2 regions of the Arthrobacter sp. FW305-BF8 genome follow, and region 1 is predicted to be linked to the other one. Evidence: predicted binding sites of a transcription regulator. Region 1 holds the regulator's gene; the other holds the start of a gene.
What was found. The regulator Rex, encoded in region 1, represses fermentation and respiration genes when NADH is low (regulators of the CRP and FNR family bind a similar motif). The targets are predictions, from matches to a motif close to CTTGTGAANNNNTTCACAAG.
Positions count from the first base shown of each region.

Region 2: a site for Rex is predicted at 3,154-3,173, ahead of benA (benzoate 1,2-dioxygenase large subunit). Genes of this name have one in related genera too.

Region 1 is NZ_CP084561.1:4,025,242-4,032,273, forward strand. It holds gene LFT45_RS18270 (histidine phosphatase family protein) at 1-226, opposite strand, end outside; gene LFT45_RS18275 (YceI family protein) at 425-973, shown strand; gene LFT45_RS18280 (hypothetical protein) at 1,357-2,178, shown strand; gene LFT45_RS18285 (redox-sensing transcriptional repressor Rex) at 2,276-2,989, opposite strand; gene LFT45_RS18290 (glutaredoxin family protein) at 3,076-3,333, opposite strand; gene LFT45_RS18295 (HAD family hydrolase) at 3,417-4,235, shown strand; gene LFT45_RS18300 (30S ribosomal protein bS22) at 4,407-4,505, opposite strand; gene LFT45_RS18305 (helix-turn-helix domain-containing protein) at 4,725-4,937, opposite strand; gene LFT45_RS18310 (3-deoxy-7-phosphoheptulonate synthase) at 5,036-6,172, opposite strand; gene LFT45_RS18315 (MFS transporter) at 6,511-7,032, opposite strand, start outside.
Region 2 is NZ_CP084561.1:2,258,350-2,265,381, forward strand. It holds gene LFT45_RS10105 (benzoate/H(+) symporter BenE family transporter) at 692-1,969, opposite strand; gene catA (catechol 1,2-dioxygenase) at 2,060-2,941, opposite strand; gene benA (benzoate 1,2-dioxygenase large subunit) at 3,268-4,653, shown strand; gene benB (benzoate 1,2-dioxygenase small subunit) at 4,687-5,223, shown strand; gene benC (benzoate 1,2-dioxygenase electron transfer component BenC) at 5,347-6,918, shown strand; gene LFT45_RS10130 (1,6-dihydroxycyclohexa-2,4-diene-1-carboxylate dehydrogenase) at 6,918-7,032, shown strand, end outside.

The DNA of each region.
Region 1 (7,032 bases):
CTTCCGAGGTGGGCTGGGCAGTTTCCTGGGCGCGGGTGAGCGGCGACGCCACCAGGTACACGATGCTGGCGCCCTGGGAAACGCGTTCGCGGAAGTGCTCGGCGAGCGTCTGCGCCATCTGCCGGCCAAGTTCGGAGAGGTGGAATTCAGGCAGCCTGCCGTACAGGACACCTGTGGGGTTATGGACCTCGCCGTGGCGGAGCAAATGGACAGTGGCTTGGGGCATGTCTACCAGTTTCTCAAAGGGCAGGGGTAATGACGAAATCTTCTACATCAAGTAGAACTCAGAAATTTTTCAAAAAGTTCCCCGGCGGTGGAATAAAAGATGCAAATGCATGTTTATACTGGATGCAGCAGTTAGTTGAGGCTTCAACGAAAGCTTCAATGATCACCCGATTGACCTACTGATACAAGGAGAACCACCATGGCACTTTCCACCGAACTCACCCGCGGCACCTGGACCCTCGACAACTCCCACAGTGAGATCGCCTTCACTGTCCGCCACGCCGGCATCAGCAAGGTCCGGGGCCAGTTCAAGGACGCCGCCGCAACCCTGGACCTCGCCGAGGACGTAACGGCCACCAAGGTCGAGGCCACCATCAAGACCGCCAGCTTCGACTCCGGCGACGCCAACCGCGACGCCCACGTCCGCGGCGAAGACTTCTTCGACGTCGAGAAGTTCCCGGAAATGTCCTTCGTCTCCAACGGCCTCGTTGCCAACGGCGACAGCTACGAGCTCCAGGGCGACCTGACCATCAAGGGTGTCACCCGCCCCGTCTCCCTCGAGACCGAATTCAACGGCGTTGCCGTTGACCCCTTCGGCAACACCCGCGCCGGTGTTTCCGCCGAGACCACCATCAGCCGCAAGGACTTCGGCCTGACCTGGAACGCCGTGCTGGAAGCCGGCGGCGTCCTGGTCAGCGACAAGGTTGCCATCAACCTGGAACTGGCCTTCATCGCACCTGCAGCGTAGGTCTCCCGGGCCCGTCCCGCAGCCACGGCTACTCGCCCCGAAACGCCCCGTCCGCGGATTTTCCGCAGGCGGGGCGTTCGGCGTTGGCCACGACGCTGATGTGGGTCCCCAGCTCGCAGAACTGCTCGCCGCGGCACGGGGCCGACCCTGATCGACACCCGCCAACTCTCGACGGCAACGCTTCCCGGCGACGCCGCCGATATTCACAGCGGAGAATCCCCTGTTGGCAGCGTTTCCGCATGTTGGCCCGCCTTTTGGAATACCTCTCCGGAATGATCCGCCGCGGACCTGCTGAGGGGTACGGTGGGAAGTGAACCATGCTGGGGAGGGCAGGCGTCTGAACCGGTAGCCGATTCAGAACGTCACTACGCAAAGGACCGCTCATGAGCAATCCTCCAGTCCCCCACTCCAATGACCCCGGCTCCAACGAGCCCAACGACGGATCCCAGCCGGGCAGCGGGCAGCCCCGCTACGGTCAGGGCGCGCCCCAGTACGGGCAGAACGCACCGCAGTACGGCCAGGGCGAGCAGGGCACCCCACAGTACGGCCAGAACGCACCACAGTACGGCCAGAATTCGCCCCAGTACGGACAGGGTGCTCCACAATACGGACAGCCCCAGTATGGCCAGAACCCGCCGCAGTATGGACAGCCGCAGTCCGGCCAGTCGCCCTACGGCCAGAGCCCTTATGGCCAGTCCCCCTACGGGCAGTACCCGTCGGAACAGGCCCAGGCAGCCACCGGCGACGGCGTCCCGAAGCTGGTGAATTATTCCTTCTGGATGATCATCGCTGCGGGCGTCCTGTGGATCCTGTCCATCCTGATCACGATTCCCACCCTGGATGACCCGGCCATGCGGAGCACGTTCGAAGAGCAGCTGCGCGGCAGCGGCCAGGACATCGCCTTCGAGGACGTCAAGGGCTTCATCATCGGAACCATGGTGGTCTTTGCCCTGATCGGCGCCGGCCTCTACGCGCTGGTGGCGTTCAACGTCCGGAAGGGCAAGAACTGGGCCCGCATTCTGGGCACCGTCTTTGCCGCTCTGTCCGTGTTCACCCTCTTCCCGGCGGGCCTGAACACCTTGGTGGGCCTTCTCGGCATCGCCGCGATCATCATGCTGTACCTGCCGGGAGCGGCACCGTACTTCCAAAAGCCGCAGCCGTTCGCCAACCCCTACTCGCAGCCGGGCGGTCCGTACGGCCGCTAGGCAAAGCGCACAGTGCCAGCTACGGGCAAGCCGCCAGGCACCTGCAAAGCACTAAGTCTCTTGCCGCCAACGGGCGCGGATTCCTGAAAGGCCGGAGTTACTCCGGCTGGCCGGGCGTCTGCGCCCGTTGCGCATGGTAGGCCAGGATCTGCAGCTCGGTGGCCATGTCCACCTTCCTCAGCGTCACGCCGTCGGGCACCTGGAGCATCACGGGAGCAAAACTGAGGATGCTGCGCACGCCGGCGCCCACCACCCGGTCACAGATACTCTGGGCCACTGCGGCAGGCAGCGCCAGCACCACCATGTTGGTGCCGGTCCGCTCCAGGACAGCTTCCAGGTCCGCAACGTCACTGACCCGCAGCCAGCCCACCTCGTTGCCCACCACCATCTGGTCAGCGTCGAAGATGGCAACCACGTCGAAGCCCCTGGATTCGAAGCCGCCGTAGCGGGCCAGCGCCTTGCCCAGGTTGCCGGCGCCGACAATCGCGACCTTCCAGTCATGCGTCAGGCCCAGTGCGGCGGCGATGTGGCGGCTCAGGTACTGCACCTCGTAACCCACGCCGCGGGTGCCGTAGGAGCCCACGTGGGACAGGTCCTTGCGGAGCGTTGAGGAGCTGACCCCGGAAAGCTCAGCCAGTGATTCGGAGGAGACCCGCTCGGTGCCTTCGGCCAGCAGGGAGTTCAGGGCGCGCAGGTAGATCGTCAGCCGGGCCACGGCCGCCGGCGGAATCTGCTTACCGGCAGCCCCCGTAGGCGCAGTTGGGCCGGCTGGCCCGGGCACGGCCTGGGGTGGTGAATCGAGCGAAGTCACTATCTGCTCCGTTGCGTCGCGTTGTGAGTCCACTCTAGATCCCCATCAGTTAAGTCAACAAAGCAAGCGCCATTGTTCGAAATCGGCTAATCCCCTGCGATGGCGCGGCGCAGGACACGCTCCAGGCGGGCCTCGTCGATCTTCCAGAAGTCGCGCTGGATCCCGTCAACCAGCACCACTGGAATCTCCTCGGCATAGCGGTCGCGCAGTTCGTCGTCCGAGTCCAACTGCCGCTCCGACCACGAAAGTCCCAGCCGGGCAGTCACCCGCCCGACGGCGTCGCGCGCCGCTGCGCACAGGTGGCAGTCAGCTTTGGTGAGGAGAACGACGTCGGGGTTTGCCATGCTTCAACCGTATCGCCGTTCCCGGCGGTGAGCGACGCGGCGGCAGTCAGCCGCGGGGTACTGCATTGACTAGACTCAGTGGCATGCCCGAGGAGAAGTACGTCGCTGTGGCCCACCGTCCGGTTGCAAAGCAGCAACACGGCGAGGCAGCCTTCTTCGACGTCGACAACACCCTCATGCGCGGGGCGAGCCTGTTCCACGTGGCCAGGAAAATGCACCAGCGCGGAGCCTTCACGCTGGCGCAGGCTGCGGGGATGGCGTGGAAGCAGCTCAAGTTCGTACTCCGGGGCGAGAACCTCAATGACGTCCACGCGGTGCGGGATTCAGCGCTGAGGCTCGCCGCCGGCATCACGGAGGAGGACATCCGGGCGCTGGGCGAGGAAGTCTACGACGAGATGATCGCCTCCCGGATCTGGCCGGGGGCGAAAGCCCTGGCCGAGCAGCACCTGCGGGTGGGCCGGAAGGTATGGCTCGTCACTGCGACGCCGATCGAGGTGGCCACGGTGATTTCCACCAGGCTGGGGCTCACCGGCGCCCTCGGGACCGTGGGCGAAACCAAGGACGGCTTCTACACCGGCAGGCTCGTCGGGGACATTCTGCACGGCGCAGCCAAGGCCGTGGCGGTACAGGGCATCGCGGATGCGCACGGCCTGGACCTGAAGCGCTGCTGGGCCTACAGCGACTCCTACAATGACATCCCGCTGCTGACGATGGTGGGGCACCCGGTGGCGATCAACCCGGATGGCCGCCTGCGCAAGCACTCCCGCGAGCACAACTGGCCGGTCTACGACTTCCGCTCGGGCCGCCGGGCCGCCACCCTGGGCCTCAAGGCAGCCACGGCAGGCGGAGCCGTCTACGGCCTGTGGCGGGGCTACACGCGCTTCCGCGGCCCCCGCGCCTGACGCGCTTCTTTCCCCGCGACGCGCAAATTTCCCCACGACGCGGGAATTCCCCCTGCGCCAGGCATTTTGTGCGTCGCTGGGCGGCACGCGCGTCGTCAGCCAGGAACGTCGCCGGACGCAAAAATGCCCGCACCCTCGAAAGGGAACGGGCATTGACGCGTAGAGCGGACTCTACTTCTTATTGCGGCGCTGGTGGCGGGTCTTGCGAAGCAACTTGCGGTGCTTCTTCTTGGCCATACGCTTGCGACGCTTCTTAATAACTGAACCCACGAAAGTTCCTTACAAACTAGATGCAGTACCTGTCTGATGGAGAAGGTCCGTGGACTGAGCAACAGACTGAACAACTGACAGATTCTTACAATGACGTAAAACGTTCCTTAACAGGGTACCGCTTATCCGGAGCATCCCCTGACCAGCACACTCCGTGGCGTGCAGCGGCCCCCAAGGCGGCTGCAGCAACCACGGGATCGGTGCGGTCAGTCGGTCCGGTTAGGCGGTGCCCGTATGACCGTCCACGACAGCACCCTTGAGGTACTGTTCGACGGCGGTCTCCGGGACGCGGTAGGAGCGGCCGAACCTGACGGCGGGCATCTCCCCCGAATGGACAAGGCGGTACACGGTCATTTTGGAGACACGCATTACCTCAGCCACCTCGGCCACGGTCAAGAACTTGGCGTTCGAGAAGTTCGACTCTGCGGACATTACCCATATTCCTTTGCTCTCAGCAACGACGCCGGTCTATCTGCGGTGTGCGCCGATGCTGAGCCATCGAACAACCGTGTGCTAGTTACTCTAGATGCTCACGTGGCCATTGTGAAAGCCCGGCGTTTCCGCGAGGATGCCGCCAGCTGTTCAAGCACGGACGCCGTCACATCCCACTCCATGCAGGCATCCGTGACGCTCTGGCCGTAGACCAGGTCCGAGCGGCCGGCGGCGTGATCGGCCACGTCTAGGGTCTGTGCGCCGCCCACCAGGAAGCTCTCCAGCATGACGCCGGCAATGGCCCCGGCAGCCGTTCCAGCGTCCTCCAGCTGGGCGCCGATCTCGAGCGCCACCTCGGCCTGGCGGTGGTGGCTCTTGCCGCTGTTGGCGTGGCTGGCGTCCACAATCAGCCGCGGATTGAGGTTCTTGGCGGCGAGCTTGGCGGAGGCCGCTTCGACGTCGGCGGCGGAGTAGTTGGGCCCCTTGCGGCCGCCGCGGAGGATCACGTGGGTGTCGGGGTTGCCCGCGGTGGACACCAGCGCGGCCCGGCCGTCGCCGTCGATCCCGAGGAAAGCCTGGGCTGCGGCCGCGGCGCTGCACGCGTCCACCGCGACCTGGAGGTCGCCGTCGGTCCCGTTCTTGAACCCGATGGGCATGGAGAGGCCGGAGGCGAGCTGCCGGTGGATCTGGCTTTCCGTGGTCCGCGCACCGATGGCACCCCAGGAGATGAGGTCGGCCATGTACTGCGGGCTGATGGGCTCGAGGAACTCGGTGGCGGTGGGGAGTTCCAGGGCGGTGACCTGCTGCAAGAAGCTGCGGGCCGCTCGCAGGCCGGTGACCATGTCGTGGCTGCCGTCCAGCCGGGGATCGTTGATCAGGCCCTTCCACCCCACGGTGGTGCGGGGCTTCTCGAAGTAGGTCCGCATGACGATCAGCAGGTCTTCCCGGTGCTTCTCGGCCTGGCTCACCAGCCGGCGGGCGTATTCCAGGCCGGCCTTGGGGTCGTGGATGGAGCAGGGGCCCACGATCACCAGCAGGCGGTCGTCAACGCCGTCCATGATGGCCCGGACTTCATCCCGGCCGCGTTCGACGACGTCGGCCGCCTTCGCGTCCAGCGGCAGTTCCGCGATCATCTCCTGGGGCGTGGGCAGGGCGGTGAACTCGCTGACCCTCAGGTTCGACGTGGACTGGCGTTTCGACGACGGCTGCTGGGTTTCGGTGGCTGTTGCGCTCATTTTCGGGGGTCCTGTTCCGGGTGGGAGCGGGCCCCTGATCAGAACCCGCCGTAGAAATGGCGAAGGGCAGAGAATGATCTCTGCCCTGTTGGCTCTGAAGGAAAGTTGGATGCGTGTCAGTTAGACGCGGGCCCCTCCAGAGCCAACGAAAAATACGCATACCAACGGTTAGTCATGGAAACGACCATAAGCCCGCACTGACGGATCACCAAATCAACTGCGTCACATTCGGACCATGCAGCACCGCAGACCGGCGAGGAGCGCGGACGTACAGTTGTGGCCCCTAGGAAGCGTTTCCCAGGAGCCACAAGTGTACGTTCGCGCTGGACTGACCGTGTTTACGCTGTGGTTTGTTCCACCCGCTGCTTGGCGGGCTCTCCGTAGCGTTCCTCCTCGATCTGCTCAAGGCTCTTGCCGCGGGTGTCCGGAGCCCAGATGACCCCGATGAGCAGGGCCGCCACCAAGGCCCCAATCATGATGGCGCCGACAAAGGGCACGCCGCGCTCGGCGAGCAGCGTCGGGAACCAGTAGCTCAGCAGGCCCACAACGATCCGGGCCACGAAAAAGAGGACACCCTGCGCGCTGGCCCGGTAGCGCGTCGCGAACATCTCTGCCGCCCACAGCGCATAGAAGGCCTGCGCGCCGATGCCGGCCGAGATGCCCCACAGCGCCGCGAAGAGAATCAGTACCGGCGTTGTGACGTGGACAAAGACCAGCAGGACCCAGGCGGCAAGGCCCAGCACGGCGCCGATCCCGTACAGCAGGCGGCGGTCGACGCGGTCGCCGTACTTCATGAAGCCGAAGTACGTGGCCGCGACGGTAAGCGTCCACAGCAGCACCTGCAGCAGGTTCTGCTCAGC
Region 2 (7,032 bases), 1.8 Mb from region 1:
GGTTTCTTTTCTTGGTCGTTGGGTTTTCACCAGGCTTCTCTTTCTCGGTTCGTGGTGGCTTTGCTGCTTCTTCATGGTCGGTCCGGGGGAGGGCGACATGACTTGTGTCGGCTTGTTCCGGAATCGGTTCCGGCGGACTCCCGCGGATGATCTGGGGCGCATTACCGTGGCCTACTGAGAGATTGCATTGCCGTGCATTTGGCTCATGAAGCTCACGCAGCCTTTCATCCCTGCGTTTCTGGTTTTCGCGTCGTTGCCTGTTCATGGCTACCTTCGGCGTCTACTGCACGATGCGGTGGAGGTTTTCTTGGCGCGGCGTCCGGAAATGAGGTTTCCGCCTGGCTGGTCTTTCACATTCCTTCATGGCCAACCTGCTGGATGACTACACGACGGAACGGTGATGCACCGACACAGCCTCAGTGGCCCGAACCCACACCTGATCCCCGCCGTCGCCCCGTGCCGGGAACAGGTCGGAAGAGGGGCATTTCGATCACCGCGTCGCGGCTGGGGGCGTAAAGCCGCGCTGACTGAACTGGGTGATTGCCCCGCCATCATCATTAGCCGCGGTTTGCCGCGATACTCCAGCTGTCCCGCACTCAGGACCTGGCCTTGTGGGAGGAGGAGTTGCTGGATCCACGGTCACGTAAGCCGGGACGGGCCTGTACGCGGACGACGCTGCAGGTTGGCCGACTCAGAGACCCAGATGGTCCCTCTGCTCAAGAAGCCTGGACACCCCGTAGCCAATCACCAGGCCCCAGAAGGCTGCATGGATGTTGAAGAGGTTCATGCCGGAAATCGTCACCACGAACGTCACCAGCGAGCCCAGGGTGAAGCTGGTTGCGAAGGCCGTGACGAAGGCCTGCTGGAGGGCCCGCAGCATCGCGATGCCACCCAGCGCCAGGACGAACTCCTTGGGCGCGGCCAGCATCAGCCGGGTCAGGGTGGGGGCAAACGCTGCGAACACCAGGGCCAGCAGGCCGTACGCCACGGCGGCCGCGTATTGGCGCTGGAGCTTCCCTGACGACGTCAGCAGGGCGTTGGTGGGACCAGTGACGCAGGCCGAGACGGCCCCGAACCCTGCGTTCAGTACCGAGAAGGCGCCGGACACAATGGCGAAGGCATTCACCGGCGGATGGTGGCCGGCGGCCCGGAGGACGGCGATGCCCTGGCCGTTTTGAACGAACAGCACGGTGAGGGCGAGGGGAATCACCAGCTCGAGCTGGGCAGCCCACGTGAATTCAGGCGCGGTGAAAACAGGGGTGGCCAGAAGCGTTCCGCCGTGTGAAAGGCTGAACTGGCCGCTGGCCGCCACGGCGATGCAGCCTGCCACCAGCGTGCCCAGGACCGGCGGCAGATACCTGCCGAGCATGGGAACGGCAGTAAGCACCAGGAACGCGGCCACCATCGGGGCAGCCACGGCCGGGTTGTCCTGGGTGGAGGCGACGACGTCTGTGCCGAACTTCAGGAACACCGCGGCCACCATGGCCATCACGATCGGCGTGGGCGCCAGCGCCATGGCTTTGCGAACCACCCCGGTGGCGCCCAGGGCGAGGATCAGCACGCCGGAGGTGAAGAAGGCCCCGACGACTTCCGGGAAGGTCAGGTGCTGCAGGGAAGGTCCCAGGAGAACCGTGCCGGGGATGGACCAGGCGAAGCCTAGGGGCTGCCGGTAAATGATTGACATCAGCAGCGTGGCCGCCCCGCCGGAAAAGAGAATGCCAAAAACCCAGGACGACAGCTGGCCCTGGGTCAGGCCGCCCGCCGTTCCGACGGCCAGGGTGACGGCGATGGGTCCGGACGCCGCGAAAATGAGCCCGATGGCCCCGTTGGAGACATAGGACAGGCCCAGGTCGCGAAGAATCTGGCGCGGGCCTGCGGGCCGGACCCCCGGGCGTTCCACTAAGGGCTCCGGCACCAGCACGGCTGATCCGACGGACGTGGCGGGCAGGTCGGGACGGGGATGGCTCATCGGAACTCCTGGCTGGCGCGGAAAAACCGGAGGCGCTCCGAAGCTTCAGCTCCGGAGCGCCTCCGTGCGGGGGTATCTCCCAGTTGCGTGCTACTTCTTCTGGCCCTGCTTTGCCAGGACGTAGTCATAAACTACTTCCTCGCCCTTTCCGTCGGTACGGGGGCGGGGGTCCAGCATCAGTTCAGGCTTCACTGCCGAGGCGATGTCGTCAGCGTTGTGGGGGTCGCCGGGGAAGTAAAGCTGCTGGGTGACCGGCTCGTAGCCCGGTGCGGACACCTTGATGTGGATGTGCGCCGGACGCCAGGCGTGCCAGCCCGCCGCACTGATCAGCTGCCCGCAGGCCCCGTCCGTGGGGATCTGGTAGGGCGCCGGACGCATCGTGTTGATCTCGAACCGGCCATCGTCTGAAGCCTTGACGGTGGCGCGGAAGAGCCACTCGGGCAGGCCTGGGGCGTACTGGGAGTAGAAACCGGCGGCGTCCGCGTGCCAGATCTCCACATGGGCGCCCTGGATGGGGTTGCCTTCGGTGTCGGTGAACTGGCCGCTGAAGCGCAGCGGGGTGCCCTCTTCGCCGTCGCGCATTTCAACCGTGGCGGGCGTCTGGAGTTCCGGGGAGTTGGGAACGTAGTAGGGGCCCTCAATGGTGCCCACGGTGCCGGGGCGGTCCTGGGAGTTGACGTCCTCAACGGTGTGCTCAAGCCAGACGTCGAGGAACAGCGGCCATTCACCGTCCGTCCCGACCTTGATCAGCCACGCTTTGAGCGCGTTGTATTCCTCGTAGGTGACCTGGTGTTCCTCGACGATGTCGTTGGCGGCCTTGATCAGCGCGCCGGCCAGCAGGCTCACCCGTTCCTTGGATACATCCACCTTGGAGAGCTTGCCCGACGCTGCGAACCGCTCGGTTGCCTTGGTGCCTGCTTCGACGGCGGTGCCTTCGTTTTCCGTGCGGCTGTCCGTTGGGGTTTGGGTCATGACAATGTCCACCTTCCTCATTGAATGGGGACAGGAAGGGCTCCTGCACCCGACGCGGGCTGCGGGGCCAGTCGTCATGCCCTGCGCCGCACCGCGTGATGTCGGTCTCAATCGTAGGCGCGCAGATAAGGACGCTACAAATATCAACTAGGCGTCTTTTGAGTCATTATCGGTACATAAAGACACCCTTGGTGGAACCTAGGTATTTGCCTGATGTGAGGCCAATCACGAGCGGCAAGAATTGCTGGACAACGTCCGCCGCCGAAGCCCTTTCCCGAGTGGACCTCCGACCATCCGTCCAGCAATCTCCAATGAGGGAGCACGCCATGACCGAGAACCTGATCCATGCCCGCGAGGTCCTTGCCGACGCCGTGATCGACGACCGCGAGAACGGCGTCATCCGGGCCAAGCGCGAGATCTTCACCGACCAGGAGATCTTCGAACTCGAGATGAAGCACATCTTCGAAGGCAACTGGGTGTACCTCGCCCACGAGTCGCAGATCCCCAACGTGGGCGACTACTTCACCACCTATATCGGCCGCACCCCCGTGATGATCACCCGGGACAAGGATGAAAACCTGAACTGCCTGGTCAACGCCTGTTCGCACCGAGGCGCCATGCTGTGCCGCCGCAAGACGGACAACCGCACCACGTTCACCTGCCCCTTCCACGGCTGGACCTTCAAGAACTCCGGCGAGCTGCTGAAGGTCAAGGACTCCCGGAACGCTGGCTACCCCGAGACCTTCAACAAGGAAGGCTCACACGACCTCACCAAGGTGGCCCGCTTCGAGTCCTACCGCGGCTTCCTGTTCGGCTCGCTGAAGGCCGACGTGCTCCCGCTCGAGGAGCACCTGGGCGATGCCACCAAGGTCATCGACTCGATAGTGGACCAGTCACCCGAGGGCCTGGAAGTGCTGCGCGGATCCTCCACCTATACCTACGACGGCAACTGGAAGGTCCAGGCCGAGAACGGTGCCGACGGCTACCACGTCACCGCCGTGCACTGGAACTACGCAGCCACCACGGCCCGCCGCAGCGCCGGGGATTCCGCCAACAAGACCAAGGCCATGGACGCCGGCAAGTGGGGCAAGGTCAAGGGCGGGTTCTATTCCTACGACCACGGCCACCTGCTGCTCTGGCAGGAGTGGACCAACCCCCAGGACCGTCCGCTCTGGGACCGCCGCGACGAGCTCGTGGCCAAGTACGGCGAGGAGATGGCCAACTTCATGATCAACATCTCCCGCAACCTGTGCCTCTACCCGAACGTCTACATCATGGACCAGTTCTCCTCGCAGATCCGGCACTTCCGGCCCATCTCCGCGGACCAGACCGAGGTGACCATCTACTGCATCGCCCCCAAGGGCGAGTCCCAGGAGAACCGTTCCAAGCGCATCCGCCAGTACGAGGACTTCTTCAACGCCACGGGCATGGCCACGCCGGACGACCTGGAGGAATTCCGCTCCTGCAACAAGACCTACTGGGCCACCAGCGCCCCGTGGAACGACATGACCCGCGGCGCCACCCACGAGATCACCGGCCCGGATGAGCAGGCACAGGCCCTGGGCATGACCCGGGTGATCGCCTCCGGCGTGCGCACCGAAGACGAAGGGCTCTACCCCATCCAGCACGGGTACTGGAAGGAAGTCATGGACCGGGCCCTGGCGGAGGAAGAGGAGCGTTCCGCCCTGGAATCCATTCCCGTCACCGCCTGAGAGCCCGCCCGAACCACAGAGAGCGCAGAACCCATGACCAACCTGACCCACACCGCCCCGGTCCTGAAGACCGCGGAGGAGATCGCAACCCTCGAAACCGTCCGGGCGTTCCTCTACCGGGAAGCCCGCCTGCTGGATGACCGACAGTTCGATGAATGGCTGGAGTGCTACCACCCGGATTCCGAATTCTGGATGCCGGCCTGGGACGTGGACGACCAGCTGACGCAGGACCCCCAGAACGAGATCTCCCTGATCTACTACGACAACCGCGGCGGCATCGAGGACCGGGTGTTCCGGATCAAGACCGACAGGTCATCAGCCACCTCCCTCCCGGAGCCGCGCACGGGCCACAACATCACGGACGTCGAGGTGTTGGCGAACGACGGCGGCACGGTGGACGTGCGCTTCAACTGGTTCACCCTCTACTTCCGCTACAACACGACGGACACCTACTTTGGCACCAGCTACTACACCCTGGACCTTTCCGGTCCGCAGTCGGTGATCCTGAAGAAGAAGGTGGTCCTGAAGAACGACTACATCCACCACGTGGTGGACGTCTACATGATCTGACCCGCCCGCAGCCGGCGCCCGAGACCTGGGGGCGCCGCACGGCATTTTCCACCCTGTGCCCACCGGGCACACCATAACTTTTTCCGGACCGCGATGGCGCGCCCGGACAGTCAGGAGGACCCCATGGGCCACAAAGTAGCCCTCAGCTTCGAGGACGGCGTCACCAAAGTCATCAAGGTCGGCGACTATGAGACCGTCATGGATGCCGCCTACAAGGCACGCATCAACATTCCATCGGACTGCCGGGACGGCGCCTGCGGCACCTGCAAGGCCTTCTGCGATTCCGGTTCCTTCGACCCGGGCGACTTCATCGACGACGCCATGACGGAGGAGGAACTCGAAAAGGGCTACCTGCTCACCTGCCAGGCCGTGCCGGAGTCGGACCTCGCCATCCAGATCCCGGCCACGTCCGAATCGGCGAAGACGGCCGCCGCGTCCTTCACCTCCACCATCAAGGAACTCAACCGGCACACGGACACCACCGTGTCCTTCGCCCTCGAGGTGGACAACCGCGACGCGCTGACCTTCCTCCCCGGACAGTACGTCAACCTCAAAGTCCCCGGCTCCGATGCCGAGCGCTCCTACTCCTTCAGCAGCGGCCCCGAGGTCCAGGAGGCGTCCTTCATGGTCCGGGTGACTCCGCAGGGCGCCATGTCCGAGTACCTCCGCGACCGCGCCGCCGTGGGCGACACCATCGAGTTCACGGGCCCGTACGGATCGTTCTTCCTGCGCGAGCCCAAACGGCCCCTGCTGCTCCTGGCCGGCGGCACCGGGCTGGCCCCGCTCCTATCCATCCTGGAAAAGCTCGCCGAAAACCCGCCCTCCAGCCCGGTCCACCTGATCTACGGGCTCACCCGCGAGGCCGACATCGTGGGCCTGAACTGGCTGCGCGCCTACGAGGCGAAACTGCCCGGTTTCACCTGGGACTACATCGCCTCCGAGCCCGGCACCTCCGCTCCGCACACCGGCTACGTCACCCAGATCATCGAACCGAAGCACCTCAACGACGGCGACGTGGACATCTACCTCTGCGGCCCACCGCCCATGGTCAATGCCGTCTCCAAATGGCTGGACACCGAAGGCATCAAGCCCGCCAACTTCTACTTCGAACGATTCGCACCGAAGGAAACCACCGGCGGCGACGCCGAAACGGGCGCCCCGGCTCCGGTTGAGAAGATCCAGGCCGACGGCGACACCATGACCCGCGGCGAAGCCGTGTCTTCGCTGGAGACCGGCCGGCTGGATTTCCACAAGGAGGACAGCTTCGCCCAGCTGGACGCCCGCATGGGCCTGGAGCTTGCCGTCAGCGAACTGCTGCTGGGACGGCTCACCCAGGAACAACTGCGCCAGTTCCGCCGCCTGGCCGAAGCTACCACCGGTTCGGTGCAGGACGGAAACATCACCGATCCCGACGGGTTCGCGCGCACCAACGAGGAATTCCACGAGTACCTCTTCACGATCTGCGACAACCCGATGCTGCTGGAGTCCTACCGCCGCCTGGACGTCCACGCCCAGATGGCCGCGGCCTTCGAAGCCGGCACGCCGATCTTCGAGCGCGTCACGCAGGACCACATCGACGTCGTCGACGCCTTTGAACGCGGGGACAAAGCCAGGCTGCGCGAAGTCATCATGGCCCACGCCCAGGATGCCAAGGGGACCATGGTGGGGGCCATCGACGCCAAGGCCGCACACTGATGGCTGCGCCGTACGCCGGGCAATACGTGACCCCGGGCAGGTTCGGCGGCAAGGTCGCCGTCGTCACCGGTGCCGCCCAGGGGATAGGACAGAAGGTGGCCGAACGCATCGGTG